3 linked regions of the Fervidicoccus fontis Kam940 genome follow. Each later gene encodes a partner of the first gene's protein in a complex. Links are inferred from orthologs where the notes say so. Each region holds a gene or a part of one and is shown in the gene's direction. Other genes may lie near its edges. The genes, in order: tuf, FFONT_RS01770 and rpl12p.

Region 1 (10,666 bases):
TAACATTTTGAAAAATTCAAACAAAAGCAATCTCATAAGTTTTGGATCTTTCCCGTTTTCCGCCCTAAATCATTATAGGTCTCTCTGGAATGGGTTTCACCTTAACCTTTATGCTTGAAACTACTTCCACCTATCTAGTTCAATTTCACATGAGAGAATGGTTCTACTGTTCATGGAAAATCTAAAACGTAATATTGAGTGGGTTTTTTATTAAAAATAAAATGGCAAAACAAGCCTATTCAGGTTTTTTGAAAATTTTTCTTCGCGAAAAAGGAATAAAGCTCTGGTGCCGCCGGGGGGATTTGAACCCCCGACAACCCGGTCTTCAGCTTCGCCGAGGTATCTACCTCTCGGGCGCTCTCCCGGGCTGAGCTACGGCGGCTCTTAATAATAATCTATCTCTAAAAGATTATAAAAATTTTGAATGAAAAAATTATTGCTTCTCAAGCTGCTTTTGAGCTGAAAGCTGTGAAATGGGTGACACGGATACAAATTTTTCTTTAAAGAATGCCTCAGCCTCTTTTGGAAAGAGGCAAAATGTTATTACGTCCTCTTCCCTCGGATCATTGAGCAATTTTTTCATGTATTCCCTGCACTCAATCAAGCTGAGAGACTTTTCAGGTAACCCTCCATCTCCTGCTAGTATAATTTCAGCGACGTTTTTGTCAATTGGTGCAGGAGGTTTTCCATACAAACCCTTAACATAGTCAACCAACTCTTTAACTACAATGCTATACCTTTCTCCGCTTATTACATTTAAAACTGCTTGTGCCCCAACAATTTGAGACATCGGTGTAACTAAAGGAGGCCAGCCAAGCTCCTTCCTGATTTTTGGAATTTCCATTAAGACTTCCTCAAGCCTATCTAAAGCTTGTAGCTCATTTAGCTGTGCGATCATATTAGAAAGCATTCCGCCAGGAATCTGATGGATCATGGCTCTCGGATCGGGAACTTGAAGCTTTGGATTATATAATTGAGAATATCTTTTCTTCAAAAGGGAATCTATATGTCTTGAGGCCTTCTCTATTTCACTCATTTTGAGTTTTTTCCTGTCTTTTTTAAGGAGTATGTTGTATACTGTTTGAATAGCTGGCTGTGCAGTCCCAAAAGCCAACGGGTAAATGCTCGTATCAATAAAATCAGCACCTGCTTCAATTGAGGCTAAATACGTCGCAACTGAAAGCCCACAAGAATCATGAGTGTGAATATTTACTTTAACTTTTAGCTCCTTCTTAATTCTGCTAATAAGGCTCCTCGCGGTTGAAGGATCTAAAAGTCCTGCCATATCCTTGATTGTTATTAAATCAGCCCCCGCTTCTAAATAGCTCTCTGCAAGTTTAACATAGTAGTCAACTGTATGAATTGGGCTGATAGTGTAGCTCAATGCTCCCTGAACTATCGCACCCGTCCGCTTTGCAATTTTTATAACTTCCGCAATGTTGTCTATATCATTTAAAGCATCGAAAATCCTGAAGATATCTATGCCGTTTTCATATGCCTTTTCTATAAATGCCTTTGAGACATCTATGGGATACTTTCTATAACCTACTAAATTCCTTCCTCTCAAAAGCATTTGTAGCTTAGTCTTCTTTACCACTTCCCTGATTTTTTTAAGCCGGCTCCAAGGATCTTCCTTTAAATATCTTACATCAACGTCAAATGTAGCTCCTCCCCAAACCTCCAAGCTGTAGAATCCAGCTCTATCTATTATTTCAGCAATATCTCTAGCGTCGTCTTGAGAAAGTCTTGTCGCAATTAATGATTGGTGAGCATCTCTTAAAGTAGTATCAATAATTTTAACCAAGCGGTACACCATTTTTATTTTTTGTTGAAACTCAATAAATCAATTGTTGAAAATTATTTAATGAATCATCGAATATAAAAAACTTTCGACTGAAAACCATTTTAACGAGATTACATAATTGTATAATTAAATAACACCATTAAAAACTACTAGATAAATCAATGAGGTTGAATGTTTATAAATCATTTTTAGTTTTAAAGCTTCGATACTATTAGAGGTAATTTTATAAAAGCTTTAAAACTAATTAGTTTCAGTAGTTTAAGTTCATTAAAATGGTGATTGTATTGGCAGAAAACGAGGAGATTAAGGCTGTAGAAATAAAACTGTTCGATAAGTGGAGTTATGAAGGAATAGAGATCAGAGACCCGAGCCTGAAAAAGTACATATCTCTTAGACCGGTGTTCCTTCCTCATACCGGGGGAAGGCATGAACATGTCAGATTTGGAAAGTCGAGAATACCTATAGTCGAGAGGCTCATAAACAACCTAATGAAGCACGGAAGAAACATGGGGAAAAAACACCTCGCTTACAATATTGTAAAAAATGCATTTGAAATAATTTACCTTCAAACAAAACAGAACCCACTTCAGGTTCTAGTTAGAGCGATAGAAAATGCGGCTCCTAGAGAGGAGACAACGAGAATTATGTACGGAGGGATCATCTACCATGTCGCCGTCGATGTCGCTCCTCAGAGAAGAGTCGACTTAGCTCTTAGAAATATAACTGATGGTGCCAGAAACTGTGCATTCAACGGACCTAAGCCAATTGAGGAGTGCTTAGCTGATGAGATCATTGCAGTAGCCAACAATGATCCAAAGAGCTATTCAATAGCGAAGAAAGAAGAAGTAGAAAGAATAGCTTTGAGCTCTAGGTAAAAAAGCTTTTTTGAAAAATTTATTATTTTCAAAAAACTTATAACACCATATATCAAATATCATAGTAGTTTTAAATATCCTTTAATGTAAAAATTAAAAACACAGTGAGAGTGATCCCAATGAGCGAAAAACCTCACCTTAACTTAGTAGTAATCGGACATGTTGACCATGGAAAGAGCACTACTGTAGGGCACATACTTTACAGATTAGGTTATGTAGATCCTAAAAAGCTGGCCGAGCTAGAAGAAGAGGCAAAGAAGAAAGGTAAAGAGTCTTTTAAATATGCATGGTTGCTCGATAACCTAAAAGAAGAAAGAGAAAGAGGAGTAACAATAGATCTTTCATTTATGAAATTCGAAACCAAAAAGTACTACTTCACTATAATTGATGCTCCAGGGCACAGAGATTTCGTCAAGAATATGATCACCGGTGCAAGTCAGGCTGATGCTGCAATACTTGTCGTTTCTGCGAGAAAAGGAGAATTTGAGGCTGGAATGAGCCCAGAAGGACAGACAAGAGAGCACTTAATACTTGCGAAAACAATGGGAATTGAACAGATAATAGTTGCAGTAAACAAGATGGATGCAACAGAGCCACCGTATAGCCAGGAAAGGTACAAACAAGTAATTGACACTCTTCAGAAATTTATGAAGGGCCTGGGATTTGATATATCGAAGATTCCGTTTATACCTATATCCGGTTGGAACGGAGACAACTTAATAGAGAGAAGCCCTGCCATGCCTTGGTACAACGGCCCCACTCTGGTAGAAGCCTTAGACAATATTCAGATTCCACCAAAGCCAATTGATAAGCCATTAAGAATTCCAATACAAGCGGTATATGCTATAAGCGGTATAGGGACAGTTCCTGTAGGAAGAGTTGAGTCGGGAGTTCTGAAGAAAGGAGACAGGATAGTATTTATGCCTCCAGCAATAGTTGGAGAAGTCAGAAGCATCGAGATGCACCACACGCAGATAGAAAAGGCAGAGCCAGGAGACAACATAGGATTCAACGTGAGAGGCGTCACAAAGACCGATATTAAGAGAGGAGACGTAGCAGGACATTTAACCAATCCGCCAACAATTGCAAAGGAATTCACTGCGAGACTTTTCATAATTTGGCATCCATCAGCCGTAACAGTTGGCTATACACCAGTTATTCATGCACATACTGCAAGCATTGCAGCTAAGATAACCGAGCTGGTATCAAAACTAGATCCAAGGACTGGTAAAGAGGCTGAGAAGAACCCGCAGTTCCTAAAGCAGGGAGATACGGCAATTGTGAAGTTCCAGCCAATTAAGCAGATGGTTGTAGAGAAGTTCTCCGAGTTCCCAGCACTAGGAAGATTCGCTATGAGAGATATGGGCAAGACGATAGGCATTGGAGTAATAACTGATGTAGTGCCTGAACAGGTTCAGATAAAGGGATAAAATTTTTATCGAATGCTAAAATCCAAAATATTTTTAAGTTTTTGTTTTTTTATCTTAAATAAAAATTGGGAGTGAAGCTTATGCCGGCTACAATGGCAAGGATAAGGTTATGGAGTGCGAATGTTGAATCGCTAGATAAGGTTACAAGCCAAATAAAGGCTATAGCAGAGAAAGGAGGAGTAAAGATGAGAGGACCGGTGCCCCTTCCAACTAAAAGGTTGGTAGTTCCGGTTCTTAGATTACCTCACGGTGAAGGTTCAAAACACTGGGAGCACTGGGAAATGAGGATACATAAGAGGCTTATAGATATAGCAAGTGACGAAAGGATTATGAGACAGATAATGAGGGTCAGAGTGCCAGAAGACGTTTATATCGAAATTGAGCTGATCTAAAAAAATTCTAAAGCACTTAAAATTTCCTTTATGACACCATCGGTTTTTACAAAATCTTTTTGAAGCAAGCATACTTTTAAAGCTTTGTTGCAAGCATATCCTTTTATATCAATTAAATCTCCTACAATTATCACAGCTGGGACTTCTTCAAAAGAAAGTTGCTCTCTTAACAGCTTAATAACTAATTCCGTATACTTACCTTCAGACCAATTGAAAGCCCTAGTGTCATATATTAAAGGGTTTATCAAAGGAAAGGACTTTATGCTGTAGTCATCAATGCATTTTTTCAGCCCAAGAGCGGTCTCCTCGCTGACATCTTGCGCTCTAGCGATTAGAATCATCCTTTCCATTTGCTTACCGCCACATTATTTTTGTATAAAAGTATCTTAAAATTTAAATAGATTAAAATATTTTATAGTTGAAGTGTTCGAATTTGATTTAAATTGTCGATGAGAGTTTTAATATTAGATTAACTGCGGTGAAAACTATGAAAGTAGAAACTGCTGCAATACTTGCGGGAGGATATGGCAAAAGGCTGAGACCTTTAACAGACTCCATTCCTAAGCCAATGATAGAGGTTGGAGGAAGACCCATATTAGAGTGGCAGATGCTTTGGCTTAGAAGCCTTGGTATAAAAAAATTTGTCCTTCTAGTTGGATACTTAGGCGAGATTATAAAAAGCTATTTTGGCAATGGTGAAAAGCTTAAAGTTGAAATAAAATATTCCTTTGAAAATGAGCCTTTAGGAACTGGAGGAGCAATTAAAAATGCTTATAACGTAATGAAAGATGAAAAATATTTCTTTGTTGTAAATGGAGATATTATAACGAACCTGAACCCTTATGAAATGGTCAGCGATTTGGAGGATGAGATTGGCGTAATTGCTCTCGCTCCTCTTCAAAGCCAGTATGGAGTTGTCGATGTAGATACCAACGGTCATATAAGAGGTTTCAGAGAAAAGCCAAAGATAGAGGGCATATGGATAAATGCCGGAGTGTACTTACTAAAAAGCGAAATATTTGAAATGCTTCCAAAAAAAGGGGATATTGAGAAGGAAACTTTTCCGAAAGTTGCAGAACAAAATAAATTAAAGGGGAAAAAGTATTTTGACATATACTGGAAAAGCATTGATAGCCACAAAGATCTTGAAGAAGTGGATAAAGCTATAAGGGAGAAAAAAGTATTTAGTTTTTGAGCCGGGGTGCCCGAGCGGACTAAGGGGCTGGCCTGGAGAGCCAGTTCCCCATACGGGGAGCGCGGGTTCAAATCCCGCCCCCGGCGCTACTTAAATCAAAAGTGCGAAATATCTTTAGAATAAAGTTTTTTGATATACAAATAAATACAAAAATCATTAGATATAGTTATGGAAAAGGTAAAGAAGATCATTTATCCCAATTTTTCGCTCTCTTCGATGAACTATTTTTCTTTTTTAAAAATTGCAATATACTGAGAATCTCTCTCGATCATTTTGTCTAATTTAAAGCCAACTTCAGTTGCCATTTTGACGAGATCCTCTGGTTTTATTCTTATATGAGGTGGAGGACCAAATAACCATGAATCTGAAGGCTTAAACTCTATTATCAGTAATCTTCCATTTTCAGCAGAATTTTTATATAAATAGCTAAGCAACTCTTTTTTGCAATTTATATCATGAAAGCTATTAGAGAAAAACGCTAAATTGAAATACTTTATTTCTAGGCCTTCACAAACGTCTTTCGCCAAAAATTCCAAGTTGCTAATGCCCTTTTCTTTACCCTCTTGAATTAAGCTATTCATAAGGCTTTCATCCATATATGCTTTATCAATAGCGTAGACCTTCTTTGCATGTTTAGAAAATATGAAGGAATAATAACCGTCTCCTGATCCTATGTCCAAAATAACATCTTCGTTGCTGAGTTGAGCCAATTCAAGAAGCAAATTTTCCTCGAGTCTTTTCTTGTTGGAATGCATATGATGGTGGTAATGTTTGCTCATTTTTTCACCTTGTTAAATATTGCAGGTGCAAATATTTAAAAAAAGTGCAATTTATAGCTACTTCAAATAAAAATAGTTAAATTTTATAATAATTATTAATATTAAAAAATGAATAAATTTTAATATTTAAAAATTGAAAAAGGAAAAATTTTTATTGCAAAAACAGCAAATGATAAAAAAAGATTAAGTTTTTTAACCATTCGGCTTTATTTTTTCAAGGTAATTACAGTTTTAAACATTGGTGAAATGAAAGTGCTGTTCGTATATGTGGGTCTAATTGCAGGTCTTCTAGGAATAATAAGTGCTTTATATATCTATAACTGGATTGGAAGGCAACCTACAGGCACGGAAAAAATGGTCGAGATATGGAAATCGATAAGAGAAGGAGCTTCAGCATATATGAAAAGGCAATTAAAAACAATAATTGTGTTCTCTTTTATTATGGCTGTTATTGCTGGTATCAGCGTTTACATCGGGTACGATGTGAAGCTTTTGCCACAACATCCGGAAATGAGAAGCGAAGTTATTTCAGAGTCCATTCTTATTGCCGTCTCAGTAGTTTTGGGTAGTGCATCATCTGTAACAGCAGCGTTTTTAAGTATGGATGCATCAACAAAGGCTAATGTGAGAACAACCGAGGCCGCAAGGAGAGGAACTTGGGAAGCGCTCAGGACTGCAGTTTTAGGAGGAAGTGTGCTAGGATTTTTAGTGCCATCAATGAGCGTCTTTATGCTCTCTCTGCTCTATCTAGTATATTCTTTCTTTGTAGGCGGTAGCAATCCTTTAAGCATAAGAATTGTACTTGACAGTTTGGCAGGATTTGCTTTTGGGGCAAGCCTTTCGGCATTATTTGCTCAAGTTGGAGGAGGAATATATACAAAAGCTGCGGACATGGGTGCAGATCTTGTTGGAAAGGTTGAAGCGGGAATACCTGAAGACGATCCTAGAAATCCGGCCGTAATAGCAGACCAGGTCGGAGATAACGTTGGTGACTGTGCGGGAAGAGGGGCAGACATTTTCGAATCTATTACTGCAGAACTGCTAGGTTCTATGATCGTTGGTTGGGCAGTTTACTTTATATTGATTAATGCAGGAACTTCCCAGGATACGGCTATTAAATTCATGCTATTGCCATTGCTGATAGGAGCTGTAAAGATAATCTCAACTATACCAGGAGTTGTAACAGCAGCTTCCCAGAAGAAGTTTAATGACCCGATTGAGCCCATGAGGAACGGGGTTATAGTAACAGCTGTTGTCGCATTAATTGGATTCGCGATCGTATATATTCTTTTCTTTAGGCAGTATTGGGGATATCTTCTCTCAGAATCGCTGATAGGAATAATTTCTGCTGTTATAATAGTGCTAGCTACGAACTATTATACCGGTAGGGAATCTAAAGCAGTTGTTGAAATAGCTCAAGTCTCGCAATCCAGCTCTGCTTTGACAATTCTGAAAGGGCTCACGATAGGAATGAGGGCGACATTCGTGCCTATTATCGTAATTTCATCAGCTCTTCTTATTGCTTTCATGATAGGCATGCATATGCCACTTCCTTCGACTTCTAATTCATTGGCAATAGCAGGCATTCCAATAGAAAAATTCCTTTACGGAATTTTTGGAACCGCTTTAGCTACATTAGGAATGTTATCGCTTTCAGGGATCATAATGACTCTCGATGGTGCAGGACCTATTTCTGACAATGCTGGTGGAATCGCTGAAATGGCTGGACTGGAAGAAGAGGTTAGAAATAGGCTCGATCCTCTTGATGTTTTAGGAAACGTTACAAAGGCCTTGACCAAGGGATTTGCGATGGGAAGCGCATCTCTTGCAGCTTTACTGCTATTTCAGGCATTTGTTCAAGATTATGTTGCGAGAGATCCTTCGGTAATTCAGCTAGTTAGTGGAATTGCTCAAATAAATATGCAGAACTTCCTTGTAATTATGCAGCAATTTATCAACAGGCTAGTTTTGATTAGACCTGATATAATGCTGAGCTTCTTAATAGGCGCAATGATTCCATATTTGTTCAGTTCTTTCGCATTAGATGCTGTGACAAGGGCAGCATGGATGATGGTTGAAGAGGTCAGGAGACAGTTTAAGGAGAGACCAGGGATATTAGAATGGAAGGAAAAGCCTGATTACTATAGAGCGGTTGATATTAGCACTCAATATGCGATTAGAAACATGATCTCTCCCGCACTAACAGTCATATTGCCGCCTTTGGTTATAGGAATTTTGTTCGGAGGAGCTGCTGTTGGTGCTCTAGTTGTGGGTGCAACTGCAAGTGCTGTAACTTTAGCAATTTTAATGATGTGGGGAGGAGCAGCGTGGGATAATGCTAAAAAGTACATAGAAGCTGGTCATTTCGGAGGAAAGAAATCACCTGCGCATGCAGCAGCAGTAGTTGGAGATACCGTTGGAGATCCATTAAAGGACACTGCAGGGCCATCATTACATATAGTAATTAAATTATTAAATACAATATCATTGGTATTTATTCCGATATACATGATATGGTTATTGAGTTCGGTCTTGCCATAATTTTTTGTTTTTTAAAATAAATAATGAAAAAAGGAAAGGGTCTTTTTCTTTTAAAGGTATTTTCGTTAAATTGATTATTACGGTGGATTAGCTGATGTGGTTTTTTATTGGAACTATATCGCTGTCTTTTCTTTCATTTATAAACAGCGCACTTTCAACTTATATAGCATATAATTTTCATGTATCTTCTCAAGTTTACGGATTCATTACTGCTATGTGGAGCGTAACTTTTATTCTGTCAAATAAAATACTTTCTCCTCTTTCAGATTCAGAAGATAATAAATTGCTAAGTGCAATTTCAGTTATTACTATGGCGACTTCATTTGTCTTGCTCTATGTTCACAGTTTTTTATCTGTAACTATAGCATTTTTACTGAATGCCATTAGCAATTCAAGCTCGACGCTCTCCCTTACTACCACGATATTTGAAATGAATGACAGCTCTCAGTGGTCAAAAAAATCAATTCTTCAGAACATGATTTCGTATATAACAAGAGGAGTTCTTTTAATCCTAATAGGAGGAGTATTTTTAGGCTTGTCTTTAGATATATTCATGCTCATAGCTGTAATTCTTTCAATATTATTCTTTCTTTCGTTGCCTTCCATACCATTCGGATTTGAGAGGAAGTTTCACGCTTTCTCGCAAAGCTTCAACTGGATAAACTTCTATCTCGGTGGGTTTACTTCTTCAGATTTGATAAGCAATAGCTATTACCTCAAAAAATTTGAAGGCATAAGAAAAAGCAAAAGCTCAATCTCCATACTTATAGCAATTCTTGGAACAACGTTGGTTGGAAACTACATGATTACTGCACTTCCTATTGTTCTGCGATCAAGTGTTCCTATGCATATTATGTGGCTTTCAAATGGAGTTGCGTATGTATTAATGGGCTTAGTTCTCTTGATGCTATCATCAACAAAAGTCAAAAGCCTTTCACTAGCTTCATTTTCTATACTTATAAGAGGCGCTTGGTTCATATTTTTCCTGGATGCTGCGAGAAATCCGCAATTCCTTCCAATATATATTGCATTCTCTCTCATAATGTATTCAATTATAAACTCTACTCTCTATAACTATTTTGTAGAGCTTACAAGCGGATACGGAAACCATTCTTATTATATGGCTAGAGAAGTTGGAAATCTAATCGGAAGCGTATTATCAGGATTAATGCTCACTTTTGGAGAGAGTCCTATATTTTTCTCTATTCCAGCGATAATTACAGCAATTTCCTTCGCGTCATTAATAATTTAAAGAAATACGTGAAATTTGTCAATGACGTTTAACTTTTCTTAGCCTTTGGTTTTCTGCCTTTTTTACTTTTGTTGCTTTTTTCCTTCTTTCTTTCGCTCTTTTCCTTCTTTTCTTTTTCTTTAGCTTTGTGTGAAATGAGCTCTCCATAAGCCTTATCGAGATCTTCTTTGCTTATTTTTCCCTCGCTTGCTTGTTCAATTTTCTCTACTATTTCAATCATTGTATTGATTTCGTCCGGAGATATGTCAAAACCTATAGAGCTTTCCTCCTCTTCCATTTCAGATGCTTCTTCCTTTTCTTCCTCCTCTTCAATTTCTACCTCTTCTACCTCTTCTTCCTCACTCATAAAAACACCTCATAAAAGGAGCTAAACACAGTATATTGCTTTTTAAGAATAT
Region 2 (10,512 bases), 210 kb from region 1 along the record:
GATCATGCCTTCACTCACATACCCCAAAAATTTTTTGGTTTTAAATTAGTTAGAACGGGAACCTTTTTTCCCACAAGCTCTTCAGGTTTATATGATTCAGCGATTCCAGAGATTATTTGTCTTTCACCGATAGATGGACCAAGATCAATAATCAGCCTCAAAAGCTTATGACTCCCTGGAATTTTTTCAGCAAATTTTATTAGCCCTATTCTTATGTCTAATCTAGAAAACTCTTCATATGAAATTTCGTTAGTATTTTGTTTAGACATTTTTCCACCTTATTGAGACTTTTTAAATTTATTTACTCTTATATAAATTTTTTACAATTAAAATTGTTTCACATTATAGCAAATAATACATTCTCATTTTCATGCTAAGAAAAGCTTAAAAACGAAATTAAAATTAATCTTTTTCTCTAAAACTTAATACTCAAGATCATATTTATAAGAGGTTTTAACATAAAAATTAACATGCATGTGTGCTAAGTATAAACAAGGTTATTATAGCATTTGGTAACTCGCTATAATGCTAATGAGGAGGTGCTGTAGAAATAGTGAAAATTCCTCTCGATTATATTTGTGTCAAGACAGGAGTTTTGTGTCCGCGATGCCAGAGGCTAGTAGATAGTGGAAAAGTCGATAAAAAAGAAATTCCTGTAATGAAAGCACTGATTGAACTAGAAGAAGAGAAAGAATTCAAATTTTTAAAAGATCTTAATTATATAAGAACCATTTGGAGCGAAGATCTTTGCGTTATAGTCGTAAAATCCGATATGCAAAGTCAATATCAGCTCAAGAAAGTTGCTAAGGCGTTGAGTGAAAAGTTGAATGTAAGGGTTCAAATAGTGGAAGATACAAGAGATCTCAAAAAATTAGCTTCAGAGCTTTTAAGCCCGGTTAGAATAGTAGGTGTTAATACGATATGGCTTCCAGATGGAACTACAGAATATGTTATAAGGATAAGTAAATATGATGCGAGAGCACTTCCCACTAAAGTTGAGGTTTTAGAAGATGTGTTTCATAAGCTTTTTAAATCTCCTGCAAAAATAAAGATGGAATAAAAATAAAAAATATATTAATTATTTAAAAAGTTCAGCGTTTACTTTTTCTCTCTTCTTTTCATAATATCAGGTATCGCTAGTAACACTAGCATCACAACTTCTGAAGCGGCTCCAAGTATTATGTCATGCCATCCAAAGAGTATTCCATATGCCCAACAGTACATAAGGCTAAGCACACCAATAATAAAGAATCCAATTATCAGCCACCATGGAGCCTTCCAAGCTGCTTTCTCGTGCCACTCCTTTGTTGCTCTGATCTTCAAGTTTGCTACGCTTAATAGAAATATTGTTAACATGTATGGAACTTGGAACATAGCGACAAGTATAGCGTATATCGGAGTATATAACAACATTGCTATGTTTATGATATAAGTGAAAATCAGGCCAATTATTGGAACTCCATATTTGTTTGTTTTTGCAAAGATCTTTGGGATGTCTCCCTCAACAGCCATTTGATAAAGGACTCTAGATCCTCCTATCATAGCAACATTCGCATTTGTTAGTGTTCCGCTTATTAATGCAGTCCACATTAATGCTAAACCGACACCGCCTAATACAATTCTTGAATATTCAAATAATGGCGCTTCCCCTGTCCCTAGATCGCTTCCTAGAACTCCAATGCCGGTTATCGTTATGAGGCTTACAAATAGTAATGGAATCAAAGTAGAGGCAAGCCCTGCTCTTGGGACGTTTTTCTCAGGATCCTTTATTTCAGGCACTATTGATGCAAATATATCTGTAGCATATGTGCTCCAAGTCGAATATAAGGATGCTGCTAAAAATAGCATGAACATTCCGTAGAGCGAATTTGCGGATGCACCCGGTATTTCACTGCTAGCTACCCAAAATGGATGAAAGTTTGATAAGTTAACATATGGTATTGCAACTAAACCAACAAAAATTGTAGGTACAATTCTCAATAATGTCATAATAACTTCAGCTAATCCAGCCAATTTTATTCCGAAGTAATTAATTATGAAAAACACCGTCACCGTTACGCCAGTAAATATCGTTTGATACGTAGTATTAGTAGGCCATATATACCATCCGGTAATTAATGTACCTATAGTTGCTGCTGTTCCCCAGCTTACATAGAATCCCCAAGCAGTTAGCCCTCCAAGATATTTTCCTAAAGCGATACGAACGGGAGCATACTCAGAGCCGGCCTTGTCAGGCCATATCGTAAAGTCGTATGCAAGGGTCATTGCTAGAAATCCGCCGAAAATCATCGTAACGATCCATACAAAAGATGCTGCCGGGCCTGCAATTCTATAAGTTACAGGGTAATTTCCAAAAAGACCATTCGACCCCAACGTTCCCAATACTAGTGAAGCTGACACAAACCATCCAACCTGCCTTTTTAGACCATGAGAGTCTGCCATTCATAACACACCTTTTATTTTATTAAAAGATTTACTTATTTTTAATTTTCGCATAATATTTAAATTTTTCTTCACATTCTAAAAAATTTCTATAACAATTAGATTTATAAGATAAAGTTTTTTTAAATTATGTAAAAAGAAAATTAAGAAGAAATAAAATTTCAAAAAAACGAATTTTTTAAAAAAGAATCTTTTGAATATAAACCATTAAAATGTTTTTTATTATAGAAAATTATTACTTGTCAGACTTTAATAATATAATTTTTATATAATCTATTTAAAATCAATTTTTTTATTCGTATTTCATAAATTTTACTCTTACAACTTCTTAATTAAATGCATAGGATATATTCGCGAATTTTTTCTTTGAAATAAAAATTTGCGATAAACAAATTAAAATATTGAAGTCTTTAGTAAAAAATAATTTTTGTTCCTCAGCTTTCTACTAAAAAAGAAAGCAACTATCTACCTTACGCTATTTAATGAAAGGGGACTAATATAAAAAGGCTTCAATACAAATCAAGCATACCAGTTATTTTGTCAACGAGTTCTTCTGGTGCTGGTCCTATGCCTACAGCAGTAATAGTACCTTCTGGTACCTGGGTTAAACCTGCATCTTTAATAAGTGAAGCGGGAAGACCTAAGCTTTTTGCATTATTGTAATATACTAATAATTCATCTAAAGAACTTACTTTTAAGACAACTTTTTTTTGTCCTTCTTTTATCCATTCTTCAAGCCATTTTTTCCATTCATTTCTATTGCTATTTAAAATTTGCAATACGCATTCAACGCTGGCATGTGCAACTTGAGCAGCCAATTTACCTGGACTAAGTCTCAAGTCTTTTCTGGCAACTATAACTTGCTTACATTGCATAATAACTTCACTTAAAGCAATGCGAAGAATTTTTAAATATAAAATTTGTTTAGGTTTTTAGCCTTTTTTAGGTTTATGCTTACACCCTCATCTTTTTACCATAGAGACCATTTGTTAGGATAGGGGAGGTTTACTTGAGTTTAACATATAGTACTATTGCGGAAAATTTAAAATTTATTAACGATTTGAAAATTAATAGTAAAAAAATGAAAATGTTAGATGTGATAAGTATGCAATCAAGCAATGTTGCATCAAAATTAAGCGTACATAACACCGTAAAAACAAGAACTTGCACCAGTTGTGGAAAGACAGTTTCTCCTGAAGAAAAGCCAACAATTTTCCTGTGCCCGAACTGTGGACAAGTTGAAATAGTAAGATGCAGTAAATGCAAGAAGCAAGGTGTAAAATATAAATGCCCGGTTTGTGGTTTTGAAGGACCGTAAAAGGGATGAGAAGAAATGGCAAGAGTACTTGTAAGCTTAAAAATTTATCCAAAAGATGCTGAAGCTAAAAGAGAGGAGGTTGCTGACAAAATCAGAAAGGCTTTACCGCAGGATTATATCATAATTAAGGCATCTGAAGAGCCAATAGCATTTGGCTATACGGCATTAAAATTATATTTGACTTTTCCTGAGGAGACAGAAGGTGGAACAGAAAAACTGGAGGAAATATTAAGAGGTATCGAAGATATAGATGATTTTGAAATCGAAAGCGTCTCAAGATTAAGTAGTTTCTAAACCTATTTATTTCTGACTTTAAATAATTCTCAATAAAATCTTTTATAAATATCGCGGCTGTAGTAAAAACCAAAGATTTCACATGCGAAAATACAATTTAGCAACTTCTTAGAAAAATGTTTATTATATCTTTTGCAGTACTTTTATTTTGTAGTTAAAGATGTTTTATAAAACATATTGTCGCTATATTTTTAATCGTTTCTTCACTTATTAAAAATTTAGAAGTGTTGTAATATGAGTACTACTAATGAAAAAAAGGAGCTTTTATTAAGAGTCGCAGAAGCTAAGCAAAAAGATGTTGGGAGAGGAAAGGTAAGAATAGACCTGGAGATGTTGAAGGAAATTGGAGTAGAACCTGGAGATGTCGTTGAAATTGAAGGAAGAAGAAAAACAGCCGCTATTGCCTGGCCAAACTATACTGAAGATCAAGGTCAGGATATAATAAGAATGGATGGATTGGTTAGGAAGAACGCAGGTGTGAGCATTGGGGATAAAGTAATCGTGAGAAAAGCACAGACGAAGCCAGCTACATACGTAAAGCTTGCCCCAAATAACTATAACATCGAGGTTGAAAACAGCTTTGTAAATTACATAAAGAGGAGGCTAATTGATACTCCTGTGGTAGAAGGAGATACAGTACTCATTCCAGTATTGGGTCAGCCAATTCCATTTTCAGTGATACAAACCAAGCCTATCGGGATAGTCATAATAACTAATGAAACTAACTTAATAGTTTTAGATAAGCCGGTAGATACGGGGAAAATGCCTAGAGTTACATATGAAGATATTGGAGGACTTAAACCGATTGTTGAAAGAATCAGGGAGCTTGTTGAGCTACCGCTTAAATACCCGGAGGTTTTCAAAAGATTAGGAATCGAACCTCCCAAAGGAGTACTACTTTATGGAGCACCAGGAACTGGTAAGACCCTTTTAGCTAAAGCTGTTGCAAACGAGACCCAGGCATACTTTGTTGCGATAAACGGCCCTGAAATTATGAGTAAGTTCTACGGAGAAAGCGAACAAAGGTTGAGAGAAATATTTGAGGAAGCCAAGAAGCACACACCAGCTATTATATTCATAGATGAAATAGATGCAATTGCCCCTAAGAGAGACGAAGTAATTGGTGAAGTTGAAAGGAGGGTAGTAGCTCAGTTGCTAGCACTGATGGACGGACTCGAAACTAGAGGAGATGTTATTGTAATTGCAGCAACGAATAGACCTAACGCCATTGACCCAGCATTAAGAAGACCGGGAAGATTTGATAGAGAAATTGAAATACCTCTGCCAGATAGACAAGGAAGGCTCGAAATACTTCAAATTCATACGAGAAATATGCCCTTAGCGGAAGATGTAGATTTAGAAAAGATAGCTAGTATTACTCACGGATATACGGGGGCTGATCTTGCAGCCCTTTCAAGAGAGGCAGCGATGCATGCATTGAGAAGGTACTTACCGAAAATAGATTTAAACAGTGAAAGAATTCCAGAAGAAGTACTTAATAGCATGGTAGTTACTATGCAGGACTTTATGGAAGCATATAAGGAGATTATTCCAAGCGGATTAAGAGAAATATATATTGAGGTTCCAAATGTTAAGTGGAGCGATATAGGTGGGCTTGAAGAGGCAAAACAGCAGCTGAGAGAGGCAGTTGAGTGGCCTCTCAAGTACCCTGAGTCATTTAAGAAGATCGGCATAAGACCTCCAAGAGGCGTATTACTCTTTGGACCTCCTGGTACTGGGAAAACGATGCTCGCTAAGGCTGTTGCAACTGAGAGCGAGGCGAACTTTATAGCAGTCAGAGGTCCAGAGGTGTTGAGCAAGTGGGTTGGAGAGAGTGAGAAAGCTATAAGGGAAATATTCAGGAGAGCAAGACAATACTCTCCTGTTATTATATTCTTCGACGAAATTGATTCGCTTGTACCAATAAGGGGAATGTCAAGCGACTCTTATGTTACTGAAAGAGTAGTAAGCCAATTGCTGACAGAAATGGATGGAATTGAAAGCTTAGAAAACGTTATAGTTATAGCTGCAACTAACAGGCCAGATATAATCGACCCTGCTCTCTTGAGGCCAGGAAGGCTTGAAAAGCTCATCTACATTCCCCCTCCGGACAAAGACGATAGACTAGAGATTCTAAAGATTCATACAAAGAAGATGCCTTTAGCAAGCGACGTCGATCTGGAGAGGATTGCAGAAATTACTGAGGGATATACGGGTGCAGATATAGAGGCTTTGGTTAGAGAAGCAGGGTTGAGGGCATTAAGAGAGAATTTATCGGCAACTGAAATTAGGATGAGACACTTTGAGGATGCCCTGCAAGTAATAAAGCCGTCAATTACTAAGCAGATGATCGAATACTATATTAAATGGTTTGAGCAAGCGAGACAAGCTATTAGCAAGAAAATAATAGAGACGACTCCTTATATTTAAATGGAGGGGGTAAAAATAAAAAGCATCTGGAGGAATTTGCCTCTTCAGGAGATAATTTATAGAGTTCTCCAGCTCAAAAATGGAATATCTACTGATAAAGAATTATATGAGGCTGTCAACAATGCTGCAGAAGTAAGTTATTCTGAATTTTTGAAAACTATTATGAAAATGGAATTATATGGACTTTTAAAGACAAGCTTAATAAAAGAGGACGTCTTAAGTATAGAATTGAACAAAGAGAGTTGAGCATCTTGGGAGTAAATATAAGGGAGCTTATTCCTCCTGAGGCTATAAAAGAGATTGAGCTTGAATCACTTAAAGGAAGAACGATTGCAATTGATGCATATAATGCACTATATCAATTTCTAGCGGCTATAAGGCAACCTGACGGGACACCCCTTATAGATAATAAAGGAAGAGTAACAAGCCATTTAAGCGGAATTTTTTATAGAACAATAAATCTTATTGAAGCAGGAATTAAGCCTATATATGTATTTGATGGTCTACCTCCTAGTTTGAAGGAAAAAGAACTAGAGAAAAGAAGAAAAGTAAAAGAAGAGGCAGCCAAAAAATATCAGGTAGCAATTGCTGAAGAGAAATATGAAGAAGCTAGGAAATATGCCCAGATATCTACGAGGCTTAATGACGAGATGGTGAAAGAGGCTATTAAGCTACTTGATGCCATGGGCCTTCCAACTGTACAAGCTCCAGCAGAGGGGGAGGCTCAGGCTGCATATATGGCAAAAAAAGGAGATGTCTGGAGCTCTGGAAGTCAGGATTATGACAGTATATTGTTTGGGTCGCCAAGAGTGGTTAGGAACCTTACAGTCTCTGGAAAGAGAAAGCTACCTAAAAAAGATGTCTATATTGATATCAAACCGGAAGTTATAGAATCAAACGTAATTTATGAAAAGCTCGGCATCAACAGAGAGAAGCTTATAATCATAGGAATTATGCTAGGTACGGATTACAATCCTGACGGTATTAAGGGGGTTGGAATCAAAACAGCTTTGAAAATTGTAAAAAGCTATGAGAAAACGGAGGAAATTCTCAAGAGCCTTCCTCAAACTCAGGTAGATTACTATGAAATCTTCAACTATTTTATGAACCCCGAAGTTACCGATAATTATACAATACAGTGGAAAGAACCTTCTGTTGAAAAAATTAAAGAAATATTAGTGGAGGAGCATGACTTTAATGAAGCTAGAGTTGAAAACGCTATTGAAAGACTTCAAAAGTCTTTTAAAGAAAATGTAAAATCTCAAACTAAAGGTCTCGACTTTTGGTTCAAATAAAAAACATTTTGAATTTTAGAATCAAATTAGTTTGCTAATCAGTTTTGGAATTTCAAATGGGTTTTTTGCTACAGGTATTCCTGCATTTTCTAAAGCTTTGATTTTTCCCTCATAAGTGCCTTCTCCCATAGTAATTATAGCTCCCGCATGCCCCATTCTTTTGCCCGGAGGTGCTGTTTTGCCTGCTATGTAAGCAACTATCGGCTTGTCAAATTCTCCTTTCTTAAATCGCATTGCTACTCTTTCTTCAATGTCGCCTCCTATTTCCCCCACCATAACTACCGCCTTCGTTTCTTTATCATCATTAAATAATTTCATAACTTCTATGAAGTTTAGACCGATTATCGGATCTCCTCCAACGCCTATAACAGTCGATTGCCCAATTCCCTCTCTTGATAGAGCGTAACTTATCTCATAAGTCAAAGTACCGCTTCTTGACATTATGCCTACGGGGCCCCTTGTAAATACGCTTCCTGGCATTATGCCAATTTTCGTCTCGTTTGGAACTATAATTCCAGGACAGTTGGGACCTATAATTCTTATGCCTTTCTCATTCGCATAATTGACAAATTTCATCGTCTCATGCACGGGAATCCCTTCAGTTATAACGATAATGTTTTTTATTTTATTTTTAATTGCTTCATACACAGCATCTGCAGTAAAAGCGGCTGGTACAAAAATTATAGATGCGTCAATATGCGGATTCTCAGACATAGCATTCTCTACGCTGTTATATACCTTTACACCGTAAACCTCTTGACCTTCTTTGCCAGGTGAAACTCCTGCAACAATTTTTGTACCGTATTCAAGCATTAACTTAGTATGGAAGGATCCCTCTTTCCCGGTAATCCCTTGGACCAATACTTTTGTATCTTTGTTGACTAATATTGCCATTTTGTTATTCACCTCCCTTTACAGAATTGACAGTGCTTCTCGCAGCTTCAATTGGATCATTATATGAACTTATTCCCAACTCTTTAAGTATCCTTTTCCCTTCCTCTTCATTTGTGCCTGAAAGCCTGACGAAAATCGGCTTAATTTTACCAACAGACTTCAATGCTCCTTCTATTCCTCTAGCTACTTCATCGCACCTGGTTATTCCTCCAAATATATTGATAAATATACTTTTAGCTTTAGGGTATTCAAGCAAGAGAGAAACAGCCTCCTTCACTCTTTCTGAATTAGCTCCACCGCCTATATCAAGAAAATTCGCAGGACTCCCACCGAACTCATAAATCAAATCCATAGTTGCCATTGTTAGTCCTGCACCGTTTCCTATAATCCCAATATTCCCATCTAACTCGACAAATGCAAAGCCTCTTTGTTTAGCTCTGATCTCCCATTCAGTTTCTTCACCGCTCATTTCTTTGTTCGCAACAAGTTCCTTATGCTTATAGACAGAATTATCGTCTATTATAATTCTCGAATCTAAAGCTATAACTTCTCCGTTTACAATAGTGAATGGATTGCTCTCGACTAAATCTCCATCATACATTTCAAAAATGTTATATAGGCTCTTCAGAAATGATGTGAAGCTAGCTAGCTCTTTTCCACTCAGACCTAGCTTATATCCTATATTTCTTGCTTCGAAATCTCTCATACCAAGGATCGGGTCAACATGATATTTTATAATGCTTTCCGGGCTTTTTTTAGAGACTTCTTCAATTTCCATACCGCCGCTTTTGCTTACTAATATAACTGGGCATCTTTCGGCTCTATCGATAGTTATAGAAGCGAAATACTCATTATCATGTTCTACTGCTTCTTCAATAAGCAGGAAATTCGGTTTTAGTCCTTTAATTTCTAAATTAAACAGATTGTTCGAAACTGTAACAGCTTCGTTAATATCTTTAGCAAATTTTACTCCTCCTGACTTTCCTCTTCCTGCAACCAAAACTTGGCTTTTTACAACTAATGGGAATTTCAGTTTGCTCTCTTCAATCTTCTTTTCTATATCATCACTTTTTGCAATGACGACCCCCTTAGGAACCTTAATACCGTGCAATTTGTAAATTTCCTTTGCTTCATATTCAAAAAGCTTCACTTTTATCACTATCCTTTTTAATTTTTTAGATATTTAGTTAATTTAAACTCTTAAAATTTATCGTTGTGGCATTAAACAACTATTTTTGTATTGAATAAAATCTTAATATGTAGGAAAATGGTAAGTGCATTTTTAGGAAACTTCTATGTGTGGTTAAAAAATTACGAAAAATTTTTTAAAGCGAAACGTTACTCAACTCTCAAAGAAGATTGCTGCTCATGTAGTTAACTCAATAGCTAAAGGGAAGTGCGGGGGGTGGGATTTGAACCCACGCAGGACTTCTCCATCGGAGTCTGAATCCGACCCCTTTGGCCATGCTCGGGCACCCCCGCATTTACTAGGTAAAAATCTTTTTTTTAATATTATATATATTTTTCAGGTATATTATTTGGATAAAATGCTTTTCTTGGCCATATCTTATTTTTTCTGAGGATTTCAACGACATGAGGATATAGAAAGACGAATTCTTCCTCGTAATTTTCATATAGTGAAGAATCAATGTCACCGAGCTTTTCACGTAAATCTTTGCAACTCTCTTCTTCACTGAAGCTCTCCATAACAGCAGGATGCGCTCTGACATTAGAATCTATTAGGTTTTTTAATGCATTTATTTGCACTTGAAAAAATTCCTTTTTTGCACCTGTAATTGAATGAAAGTCTTCTGGAGTGCATCCTTTTATTGAAACCCT
Region 3 (10,616 bases), 660 kb from region 1 along the record:
ATATCTTATATTAGATAAAAGCCTATTCTATGAAGAGATGAAAGTTTTAAAAGAAAAAGAAAAAAGGGGAAGACCCGATATAATCCATCAATTTCTTCTAGCAACGCAATATTCTTACTTAAACTTAAAGGGAAAATTGAAGGTGTTCATTCACACAATAAATAATGATATTATTGAAGTTAACCCAATAACAAGAATTCCTAAAAACTACTTTCAGTTCGTATCCCTCATCCAAAATCTGTACAAATACAAAAAAGTGCCGAGAAGTGGAGAGGCATTGCTTATTCTGAGAAAAAATGTTAAGCTTAGTGAATACTTAAAAGAAAAAAATATAGAAAAGCCAATCTTGTTGCATGAAAAAGCTGAAAAAGTGGAATATAATGAACTAGAAAAGTTTTACTTTCCTCCGTGTTCTTTTTTAATCGGAGGATTTCCCCACGGCGATTTCAGTAAAGATACAAAAATGGTAGCATGGAGGTCTATTTCATTAAAAAAAGACTTCATCATGGATGCATGGATGGTTGCAGATAGAATAATATGCCATCTAGAGAAATATATTTGATAATAATGAAAAATTTTTGCATTTTATATTAAAATAAAAATTTAATGCGTGATAAAGATGGAAGGCGAAGGTTATTCCTTTGAGGAGCATACTTCTGATGTGATTATTGTCGCGAGAGGGAAAACTCTTGAAAGAGCTTTTGAATATATTGCTAAAGGTTTGATGGAAATAATGACAAATCCGTCGCAAATAGATATAAAAGAAAAAAAAGAATTAAAAGTAAACGGTTTTGATTTAGAAAACTTACTTTACAGATGGGTCGAAGAATTTCTATATTTGTTTGATGCTGAAGGTTTTTTAGCAAGGGAAATAAAGGTTGAAAAAATTGAAAAACTTAATGAAGAATATTTAGTAAATGGAGTTGCATATGGAGAACGCTATAATGAAAGGAAACATGAATCAAGAACACATGTTAAAGCTCCAACTTATTCGCAAATAAACGTAACAAGAGAATCAGATCTTTGGAAGTTAAAAATAACTGTTGATATATAAATTATAATTGGCTGTCTAAAGCAATGATGAGAAGAGGGTCTCTCGACAATTATATGAAGAGAGCCGGAAATGCTGAGCTTTATGGCATTTTAAATTCGCATTTTTTCAATTTTCATGATCAATGAATAACAGTTCACTCTTCTTTTTCTGGTTAATTGCCTTTCTTTTTGGTTTCGCAAATGGTCTGAAAGAGATAAACTTTTTATTCACGCCGTACTTGACAAGATCTTTGTTTGTAAGATTTAAAAAGGGGATCAAAGAAAAAAAGAAAAGTAGAGCGGCGGTCGTCTAGCCTGGACTAGGACGTCGGCCTCCCAAGCCGGTGATCCCGGGTTCAAATCCCGGCCGCCGCATTAACAATGAAACCAATGTAGTTGTAAAAAGGTGAACTGTTTGCTGTTTTTACAACCTCTTATATTTCTCGTGTTTTTAGCTTTTATATTAGCTATAATATTTCAGCCTTCAGGGCAAAAATACGAGAAAATTTTTCTTACAATAATAACATTATTAGGAATCCTCTTCATTCTTCTCAATTATATTTTTATTTTCTCATTTCCTGAAAATATTAAGATTTATCCTTTATTCATCATTGAAACTCACGGAGGATATTCTGTCATTTCTCTCGACTTCGGTCAAATAGTAGCCGTAGTTGTGATAATTTATTTGCTACTCTATTTTTTAATAAAAAAGAAAAATCGTGTGAAAATATAGGACAAAAAATTATCATAAAATGAAAGCTCTCTAAAATTAACTTTTATAAATTGGCACTAGCGAAAGAAATTTTAAGTTTAAAAAAGATGTTAGAGTTATAAACCCTCAATTAAAAAAATTTAGAGTGAGCCGCGGTAGTATAGCCCGGTCAAGTATGCGGGCCTTTCGAGCCCGTGACCCGGGTTCAAATCCCGGCCGCGGCACCTAATAAAAAATCTGTAAATAGGAAAAACGCGCGGGATCTCTGGTTATAGTTTTGTTTTTACTCTATTAGTTTGGTGTAAAAAGATGAAAAGCGAAAGCAAAGAGGAAAGCAAAATTAAGGAAATGCTGTCAATGTGGCGAAAAATACTGAAACTGTCTAGAAGACCCGATAAAGAAGAATTTAATTTGCTGTTAAAGTTAAATATAATAGGGTTTACTCTAGTTGGAACCATCGCATACATAATTCACATTATGGTAACTGTTGTTCTTCCAGCGATAAGGTGAAAAAAATGGAAAATAACGAAAAAATAAATAATGGTGAGAAGCCAGCCGAGAAGAAAAGTTCATTTTATTTAATCAGAACAGTTTCTAGACAGGAGCTAAATGTAGCATTGCTTCTTGAGAGGAAAATTGCTCTTTCGCATTCTCCCATTTATTCAATAATTTTGCCTCCAAAGTTAAAGGGGTATTTGGTATTAGAAAGCCAAAAATCGAGTGCGGTTGAAGCTGTAATTAAGGATATGCAACATTTAAGAAAGAGAGTTTATGGAACACTTACAGTTGAAGATGTAGAAAGAATGACCAAGCCAAAAGCGACAATCGAAACTTTAAATCCCGGAGATACCGTAGAAGTTATAGCAGGTCCATTCCAGGGCATAAAAGCGCAGGTAATTGAAATAGATAAAGTCAAGCAAGAAGTGGTTCTAAATATTTTAGAATCCGCATATCCGCTCAAAGTAACTATTCCGGGTGAGTTTGTAAAACCGGTAAAGAAGGTGGAATAAAATGAGTGAAGTTAAAATTATAAATTTAAGCGTAAAAACAGGAAACGTTTCTCAGAAAGATTTAGAAGAAGCTAAAAAATATGGTTTTAATGTAGATGAAATAGCTGAAAAAATAAATAAGAGGATAGGTGCTTTAAAAGAGAAGGAAGTAAAGATAACGATATATTTGTATCCTTCTGTTAAAGATTATATTATAGAAGTGAAGCCGCCTACAGTAACCGAACTACTTCTGTGGAAAGCTAAAGCAAAAGAGCCCAGCGGCGATCCTGCTCATAAAAAAGTTGGCGATATCAAGGTAGCAGATTTAGCTGAGGTAGCAATAATAATGAAAAACGAGTTACTTACAAGAGATCTAAAGAAAGCTGTGAAGATGCTTTTAGGGAGTGCAAGAAGCATAGGTCTCACAGTCGAGGGTAAAGACCCTAAAGATGTTCAGAAAGAGCTTGAAAGCGGCACATATGATAAAATAATAGAAGATTATATAAAGGATTGGGAAGAACATTAAAAGGAGACATCGTTTTTAACTTAAAAATGAAAAATAAAAAATAGTTTATGAAAAATAAGGGTGTCACGTTACTATGGCTCAAGCGACAACATTAACGGAGAAGATAGAAAATGCTTTAAGAGAGGTATTGGAAAAAAGTCCAAAGAGAAACTTTAAGCAAAGCATTGAAATGATAATAACATTTAAAGAAATAGATCCAAAAAAGCCGGAATTTAAGATTAGAGAGAACGTATTTCTGCCTAATGCACCGAAAAAAGAACCAGAGATTTGTATAGTAGCTGACGGAGATTTGGCACTTCAGGCAAAGAATCTAAATGTCAAACAGGTTATAGATAAAGCAATTTTGGATGAAATAAGTAAGGATAAGAAAAAAGCTAAAAAGATTGCAAAAAACTGCGATGTAATTCTTGTACAAACGGATTTGATGTCTCAAGTCGGTCGAACTTTGGGTCCAGCACTAGGACCTAGAGGAAAAGCTCCGATACCTTTGCCTCCAAGAAGCGATCTTCAATCAATATTGGAAAGATATAAAAAGATAGCAATTGTAAGAATAAAAGATCAGCCACAAATTCAAGTAAAAATAGGTACTGAAGATAATACGTTAAAAGAACTGACTGAAAACGCAATTGCAATACTGAATGTAATAGAAAATAAGCTTAAGACTCTTTCAAATGTCGATGCTATATATTTCAAAAAAGCTATGGGACCTCCAGTAAAAATTAGAATGAGGTGAGCATAATGAGGCTTATAGTAAAACAGAAAGTTGTCCCTAGTTGGAAGGAAGAGGAAGTAAACGAATTAGTTAAATTAATGAAAGAATACCCTGTACTAGGAATAATTGATGCTAAAGATGTACCTGCAAGTTTGATCCAAAAAATCAAGGTGATGCTCCGAGATAAAGTCGATGACGCTATTGTCATTAAAAGCGTAAAAAACAACTTATTTCTCATAGCTTTGGAAAAGGCAGACGTTAAAGGAAAAGAAAAACTGAAAGAAGTGATAAAGGACCAGAAAATATTCGTATTTTCAAAACTGAACCCATTTATGTTAGCGGCAATGATTAACAGAATGAGATTGCCTGCTCCTGCTAAAGCTGGAATGAAGGTTGATAGAGAAATTGCAGTCGAGCCCATGGATACACACCTTCAGCCAGGGCCTCTGTTAAGTGCATTCGGAAAGCTAAAAATTCCCACAAAAGTTCAAAACGGAACCATTTGGATTGCAAAAAGGACAGTACTCGCAAAGCCTGGTGATGTAATAAGCGCAGATCTCGCATCTATGCTTCAACGACTGGGCATTTCTCCTGGGGAAGTCGGTTTAAGCTTGCAGTATGCACTAGACGATGGTGTCCTATTACCTGCAGAATCTTTGAGCTTAAACATTGAAGAGTACAGAAATAGCTTAATCCAGTCATACATTCAGGCTATAAGCTTAGCATCAGAGATCGCATATCCTGAGCCTGAAGCGCTTAAGCTATCCTTAATAAAAAGCTATAAAAGGGCTTTGCACTTATCTGCAGAAATTGGATACATTACAAGTGATAATGCAGAATATGTTTTGAGAGTTGCTGCATCTAAGGCATATAGCATTGTAGCTGCTATGGGCGACAAGGCAAAAGAATTGGGAATAGAAGGAGTTCAATTACAGAGACCTCCTGAAGGAGAAAAGAAGGAGGAGAAGAAGGAGGAAAAGAAGGAAGAGAAGGCTGAGGAAGAGAAAAAGGAGCTAAGCGAAGAGGAGCTATCTAGTGGATTAGGAGCATTATTTGGATAACAGAAAATTTTTAAATTGTTTTTCATATCTTTATATGCGATGTGATTTAATTCGTATAAATATCCTGATGAGGCTGAGCAAAGCTTAGCCGAACAAAAAAAGAAAAAAACTCAATTTATATAAAGGCATAAAAATAATGATATTTTAATAGCATAAGGGGTGATGAACTATAGAGTACATATATGCATCTCTCATGTTACATAGTGCAAAGAAAGACATTAATGAAGAAAATATAAAGAAAGTTCTAGAATCTGCGGGAATACAAGTAGATGATGTGAGGGTTAAAGCGCTTGTTGCAGCTCTACAGCAAATAAACATCGATGAAGTGTTAAAATCTGCTTTAGTAACAGGCGCAGTAGCACCTGCGGCACCTGCAGCTGCACCAGCTAGCGAGGAGAAGAAGGAGGAAAAGAAGGAAGAGAAGGCTGAGGAAGAGAAAAAGGAGCTAAGCGAAGAGGAGCTATCTAGTGGATTAGGAGCATTATTTGGATAACAGAAAATTTTGAGTAATATATTAAAATTACATGGTTTTTAAAGAATAAACTTTTATTCAGATATATTTTTGAGTTAATTTTGATTGACAGTTTTTTCGATTTACGACTGAAAGCCTTATCCTTGAAGACAAATAAAGTTTAAAATATTTCCAGGCTTTTATTCTATAATCAAATCTCAGTGATCAGCCTTTAAAGGCGGAGTAGGCTTCCTAACCAAGACAAATAGAAGGAGTATTATATCTTAGATCAAAACAATAAGTTCTTTTCAATTATCAATGGTTGGTTTCTGATAATTCTAATTCCCTTGCAAATGAAAAGTATATTTACAAATAAATACGGAAGGCCTTTCGCTATTTTGAGGATTGATGAGCACAGATATTGGATAGTACAAAAGTTTAAAGATAGTAAAAAACAATTTATGTTTAGTTTATATGAAAAAAGGTGCTGTTAAATATGGTGCAAGTAAATCCAGAAGAGTATTTGCTTAACTTTTTTAAGGAAAACGGCTTTGTTAGAAAAAGATGCAAAAAATGTGGAGAATATTTTTGGACTCTTAACACCGAATTCGATACATGCCAGGACGCACCATGTGTAGAATATTTTTTTGATAGTATCCCAGTTAAAAGACCATTAAGCGTTAGAGAGGCCAGACAAACATTCTTGACTTTCTTTGAAAAAAGAGGGCACAAAATTTTAGATCCTAGACCTGTGGTCGCTAGATGGAGAGAAGATCTCTACCTCACAATTGCAAGCATTGTCCTTTTTCAACCACATGTAACAAGCGGTCTAGTGCCACCTCCAGCGAATCCATTAGTTGTAAGTCAGCCGTGTATTAGGCTAGAAGATATAGATAACGTCGGACTCACTATGGGAAGGCACTTGACTTTATTTGAAATGGGAGGGCACCACGCGTTTAATGAAAGGAATGGCAAATTTATTTACTGGAAAGATGAAACGGTCAGATATTCATTTGAATTCTTCACTAAAGAAATAGGAATACCTCCTGAACTTTTAGTATTTAAAGAGTCCTGGTGGGAAGGAGGAGGGAATGCGGGGCCGAGCTTCGAAGTTACAGTAGGTGGATTAGAGCCTGCTACTTTGGTGTTTATGCAGTATAAGAAGAACGGCAACAACCTTGAACCGATCCCTCTTCAGATAGTTGATACAGGATATGGAATTGAAAGGATTGCTTGGTTTACCCAGAAAACGCCAACCGCGTTTCATGCAATATACGGAGACCTTGTTAACGAATTTAGGAAAAAATTAGGCTTAGAGGAACCACCGAAAGAATATTATAAGGCTGCTTTTAGATATGTTGGGCTACTCGATCCTTCTTCTGAACAAAGTGTCTCCATGTTTATAAAGAACATATCAAAACATAGCGGTTTTGATGAGGAAAGTGTTAAGGCCTTCTTGCAAAACGACATGAAGCTTTTCACGATATTAGACCACAGCAAAACATTAGCTTATATGTTAGGCGATGGGATCGTTCCAAGCAATCAAGGAGAAGGGTATCTGGCAAGATTAGTTTTGAGGAGAGCTCTTAGAACTCTTTATTTGATAAATCCTGAAATTGACTTTACAGATTTTATTGAAAAACAAATCGAATATTGGAAGCAAGACAACTACAAACTTAAAGAATTCCACAATTATATAATAAACGTAGTTCAATATGAGCAGAAAAAATTCTATGAACTTGTAAAGGAAAAAATTCCAAAATTATTGCAAACGGTCGTTTCTAATCCAAACTTTGAGACATTTGAGAAAATCTATAAAGAGCAGGGGATACCTCCTGAACTAATAGTTAATGAGGCAAAAAAGAAGAACATAAGCATAGAGGTTCCTTTTGACTTTTATTCAAAGATTGCCAGAGAAAGCTCTAGACCCAAATTAGGAAAAAAACAAGAAGTCACAACTAGGTTAGAATGGCTAAATAACATACCTCCGACGGAGCTTTTATTTCACGTAGATCCATATTTAAGAGAAAGCGATGCAAAGATTTTGGCAGCGAAAGAAAACATGCTTGTGCTCGATAAAACAATTTTCTATCCATTAGGGGGTGGACAGTCTAGCGATAAGGGAAGCATAGAAGTAGATGGAAAAATCTATAATGTAGTAAACGTGGAAAAGTACGATGAGCATGTCATTCATTATCTTGATAAAAACATTGAAAAAGACGCCGAAAAGCTGATTGGATCGAGTTGTAAGCTAAAAATAGACTGGAGTGTAAGATACCTAAACATGAGACATCATACGAGTACTCATATATTGCTTGGAGTATTAAGAAAAGTGCTGGGTCAACATGTATGGCAGGCTGGCGCAGAAAAGACACCAGAAAAGGCTAGACTTGATGTCACTCACTATGAAGTGCCGGATCCGGCTACAATAAGAAGGATCGAGGACGAAGCAAATAAGGTAGTATTAGAGAGGTTGCCTGTTATCACTAAGTTCATGGATAAAAACGAAGCCGAAGAGAGATACGGCTTTGTCTTATATCAAGGCGGCGTTCCAATGTCTAAGAGGATAAGAATAGTAGAAATACCTGGGCATGATGTTGAAGCGTGCTTTGGAACACATGTTTCAAATACTGGTGAGGTTGGAGGGATAAAGATTATAAATGTTGCGAAGCTTCAAGACGGAATTATAAGGTTTGAGTTTGTAAGCGGTACCCAAGTAACTAACTATGCTAGCAAGCTTGAATCAATACTCAATGAAGTCTCAAAGGAAGTAGAAACAGAATCGCCATTATTGTTAAACAGGGTGAAGAAATTAAACCAGGAATTTGAGCAAATGAAGAACAGACTTAACTTATACAGGGACATATATTCTGAAGTGTTTAGAGAAAACTTAAAGAGTAAAGCAGAAGTAATAAATGGCATAAGATTATTCGTTTACAAAGATGAAATAGACGATGAAGAGTTTACTACTGAGCTACTTAAAGAGATAACTCGAGAAATGCGAGAAATCATAGTTATAAGGATATTCAAAAATGCAAAGGGAACAAGTATAGAGGTAAGCGAAGGAAGAGAATCTTCTGAAAAATTAAATGCAACTGAAATAATTAAAGCTCTGTCATCCTATGGATGCAAGGGTGGCGGCAAAAAAGATCATGCCCAGTGTACAAGTGAGCAAGAAATAAATGTTGATGATGTATGGAAGATGGTGAAAGAGCTCCTGGAGAAAAAAGGCTAAAAGAAGCAATAAAAACTTATCTTTTTCTTTTGAATAATAATTTTAAATCAGAGACTGCTATAAACATAGCATCTTCAAAATACTTCTTAAGCATTAAAGAGAGAGAACTCCTTAAGAGGTGCTTTCATTCTTTTGAATTCAATAAAATGGTTAAACAAAAGACCTTCAATGAATCACAAGTTGAGGGTAAAAAAATTGCAATAGATTACTATAATGTTGTCACGACAATTTCCGAAGCTATTGAAGGATATTTTGTGTTTAGATGCACAGACGGAATAATTAGGGATCTCGCAAAAACAGAAGGAAGATCAAAAAGAGAATGGCAAATTCATGAAACAGTAATGGAATATGTCAAAGAATCGTTATATGAGATTTCTCCCGAAGAGGTTGTGTTGGTGGCGGACAAACAAGTTCCATTTAGTGGAGAGTATTTGAGCAAGGCTTCTTCCCTATTTTCTGAAAGATTGAAAAACACTAAATTTTATCTCGATAACATGGCTGATTCGCTTTTAATAAAACTATCTTTAGAAGGCAAATATATCATTGCATCGAGCGATTCTCTGATAGCTGAAAAAGCATTGAACATCTTTGATCTTTCTTCATTTGTTTTAAAGAAATTAAAAATATTGGATAAAAGAGTTATAGAAGCCATTCAATTTATAAGCGATGAAATTTGAAAACTCTTCAAGCAAGCCTTCAGTTGTAAAAATCTTATCTTTAGCTGTTTTTACTAGCACGTAATGCAAGAAAATTTTAAAAAGGGAATACTTTTAATATTTAGTAGTGATATTAGAATAATAAGGGCCCGTAGCCTAGCCAGGATAGGGCGCCGGCCTTCTAAGCGCTATCGTTTCGCCTGTGCGGGGCGAAGTAAGCCGGTGGTCCGGGGTTCAAATCCCCGCGGGCCCGTTTTTTAATTTTTAATTTTTTGTATATTTTACAACTGAAACCCTCGCCCTTTAGGGCGGGGGGAGGTCAGAAAAATAATCATATATCGGAGTTTTTCTATTTGAAATAAAAAAAAGCTTTAGTTTTCAGATTAAATTTTTATTTGAATTTTGCTAGAATGAAAAATCTTTTGATTTTTTAGAAGTACAAATTAAATATATCAAATAAAATTAAGGTTTACATCCTTCATCGCATATATGTAAGTGTTTATCACCGACTTCAATTGCTGTGCCTCCATATATATTTCTCAAAACATCTATTTTATAGACATTTTCAGGCTTTCCAAAAGTATAATAATTCCTACTAAGTAGTAACATGTAGTTGGTGTTTTTCATTAACAAATTAGGATCGTGGCTCGTTATAATGACAAGTTTCTCTCTGGACAGCTTGACTATTATTTCAGCGAGATCTATTCTTGTTGCTGGGTCTATAGAAGAGAAAGGCTCATCGAGGAGCATTACGGGTTTATCTTTTAATAATGCTTTAGCAATAAAGACTTTTTGTTTCTGACCACCACTGAGCTCTCTCATATCTTTTTCAAAAGCGGTCTCTTCCAGTCTAACGAACTTTAGTGTGTTTTTGATTCTGTTTGTAATGTTATTGTTAATTTTAAATCTAGGCCATCTCTCTTCAAATGCGAGTTCCCACTCTAAAAACTCCCTTGCACTTATTGGAAAGTTCAAAGACTTAGAAGAAATTATGAGTTGTGGAACATAACTAAAGTACTTAGATGCGAGTCTAGGGTTACCAGTAATATCTTCGCCATTAACAATGATCTTTCCCTCTTTAGGATTATATAGACCGAGTAGCAATTTAAATAGTGTAGTTTTTCCAGCTCCATTAGGACCTACGACTTGCATTAGTCCTTTTTTTGGCAAACTGAAAGATAAGTTTTCAAAAATATTTTCGCTGTTGTATGAAAACCTAATTTTCTCTACTAGCAAATATTT

What was found.
Region 2: the proteins of tuf (region 1) and FFONT_RS01770 are in contact, whole or in part, in a crystal structure (PDB 7CSL), measured with the Pyrococcus horikoshii proteins. The link is inferred for Fervidicoccus fontis Kam940 from one-to-one orthologs. Residues at the interface, in WP_010885563.1 of Pyrococcus horikoshii: Val16, Lys20, Ser21, Lys62, Arg65, Glu66, Arg67, Gly68, Val73, Ala74, His75, Ile88, Asp89, Ala90, Pro91, Gly92, His93, Asp95, Phe96, Lys98, Asn99, Gly103, Ala104, Asp227, Val228, Tyr229, Ile231, Val234, Val237, Val239; in WP_010884146.1 of Pyrococcus horikoshii: Phe4, Leu6, Val7, Val9, Arg11, Met13, Pro14, Thr15, Asp16, Pro17, Leu38, Ala39, Lys40, Glu44, Pro45, Ile46, Ala47, Phe48, Gly49, Leu50, Tyr56, Leu58, Arg60, Asp61, Glu62, Glu63, Tyr65, Ser66, Phe67, Asp68.
Region 3: the proteins of tuf (region 1) and rpl12p are in contact, whole or in part, in a crystal structure (PDB 3WY9), measured with the Pyrococcus horikoshii proteins. The link is inferred for Fervidicoccus fontis Kam940 from one-to-one orthologs. Residues at the interface, in WP_010885563.1 of Pyrococcus horikoshii: Lys125, Glu126, Phe129, Arg132, Thr133, Lys165, Leu166, Thr169, Lys324, Gln326, Leu359, Ala360, Ile369, Glu372, Ile384, Ile422, Ser423, Gln425; in WP_010886059.1 of Pyrococcus horikoshii: Glu96, Glu97, Leu100, Leu103, Ser104, Ala105, Leu106, Phe107, Gly108.

What each region holds. Positions count from the first base shown.
Region 1 is NC_017461.1:547,039-557,704, reverse strand. The notes cover bases 2,112-4,953. They hold tuf (translation elongation factor EF-1 subunit alpha), read left to right. Parts: upstream 2,112-2,798; coding sequence 2,799-4,109; downstream 4,110-4,953. Other genes in these bases: FFONT_RS02895 (hypothetical protein), read right to left, coding at 4,498-4,851; rpsJ (30S ribosomal protein S10), read left to right, coding at 4,190-4,501; FFONT_RS02910 (30S ribosomal protein S7), read left to right, coding at 2,112-2,679. In the rest of the region: FFONT_RS02915 (pyruvate carboxylase subunit B), read right to left, coding at 434-1,813; more of FFONT_RS02910, read left to right, coding at 2,077-2,111; FFONT_RS02890 (nucleotidyltransferase family protein), read left to right, coding at 4,989-5,696; FFONT_RS02880 (class I SAM-dependent methyltransferase), read right to left, coding at 5,918-6,475; FFONT_RS02875 (sodium-translocating pyrophosphatase), read left to right, coding at 6,722-9,016; FFONT_RS02870 (hypothetical protein), read left to right, coding at 9,111-10,268; FFONT_RS02865 (hypothetical protein), read right to left, coding at 10,297-10,614. UniProt on the Methanocaldococcus jannaschii protein: GTP hydrolase that promotes the GTP-dependent binding of aminoacyl-tRNA to the A-site of ribosomes during protein biosynthesis.
Region 2 is NC_017461.1:339,004-349,515, forward strand. The notes cover bases 2,727-5,414. They hold FFONT_RS01770 (elongation factor 1-beta), read left to right. Parts: upstream 2,727-3,775; coding sequence 3,776-4,054; downstream 4,055-5,414. Other genes in these bases: pth2 (peptidyl-tRNA hydrolase Pth2), read right to left, coding at 2,952-3,317; FFONT_RS01765 (zinc finger domain-containing protein), read left to right, coding at 3,452-3,760; FFONT_RS01775 (CDC48 family AAA ATPase), read left to right, coding at 4,289-5,414. Also shown: FFONT_RS01745 (hypothetical protein), read right to left, coding at 15-269; FFONT_RS01750 (transcription elongation factor NusA), read left to right, coding at 554-1,060; FFONT_RS01755 (APC family permease), read right to left, coding at 1,099-2,442; more of FFONT_RS01775, read left to right, coding at 5,415-6,484; FFONT_RS01780 (hypothetical protein), read left to right, coding at 6,521-6,730; fen (flap endonuclease-1), read left to right, coding at 6,736-7,779; sucD (succinate--CoA ligase subunit alpha), read right to left, coding at 7,801-8,673; sucC (ADP-forming succinate--CoA ligase subunit beta), read right to left, coding at 8,678-9,823; FFONT_RS01805 (radical SAM protein), read right to left, coding at 10,186-10,512. UniProt on the Methanocaldococcus jannaschii protein: Promotes the exchange of GDP for GTP in EF-1-alpha/GDP, thus allowing the regeneration of EF-1-alpha/GTP that could then be used to form the ternary complex EF-1-alpha/GTP/AAtRNA.
Region 3 is NC_017461.1:1,208,481-1,219,096, forward strand. Bases 4,072-6,863 are described here. They hold rpl12p (50S ribosomal protein P1), read left to right. Parts: upstream 4,072-5,201; coding sequence 5,202-5,525; downstream 5,526-6,863. Other genes in these bases: FFONT_RS06345 (50S ribosomal protein L10), read left to right, coding at 4,072-5,032; alaS (alanine--tRNA ligase), read left to right, coding at 5,980-6,863. Also shown: FFONT_RS06305 (ribosome biogenesis protein), read left to right, coding at 1-562; FFONT_RS06310 (archease), read left to right, coding at 620-1,054; FFONT_RS06325 (protein translocase SEC61 complex subunit gamma), read left to right, coding at 2,054-2,254; FFONT_RS06330 (transcription elongation factor Spt5), read left to right, coding at 2,260-2,754; rpl11p (50S ribosomal protein L11), read left to right, coding at 2,756-3,259; FFONT_RS06340 (50S ribosomal protein L1), read left to right, coding at 3,333-3,992; more of FFONT_RS06345, read left to right, coding at 3,998-4,071; more of alaS, read left to right, coding at 6,864-8,718; FFONT_RS06360 (DUF434 domain-containing protein), read left to right, coding at 8,679-9,395; FFONT_RS06370 (metal ABC transporter ATP-binding protein), read right to left, coding at 9,837-10,616. UniProt on the Methanocaldococcus jannaschii protein: Forms part of the ribosomal stalk, playing a central role in the interaction of the ribosome with GTP-bound translation factors.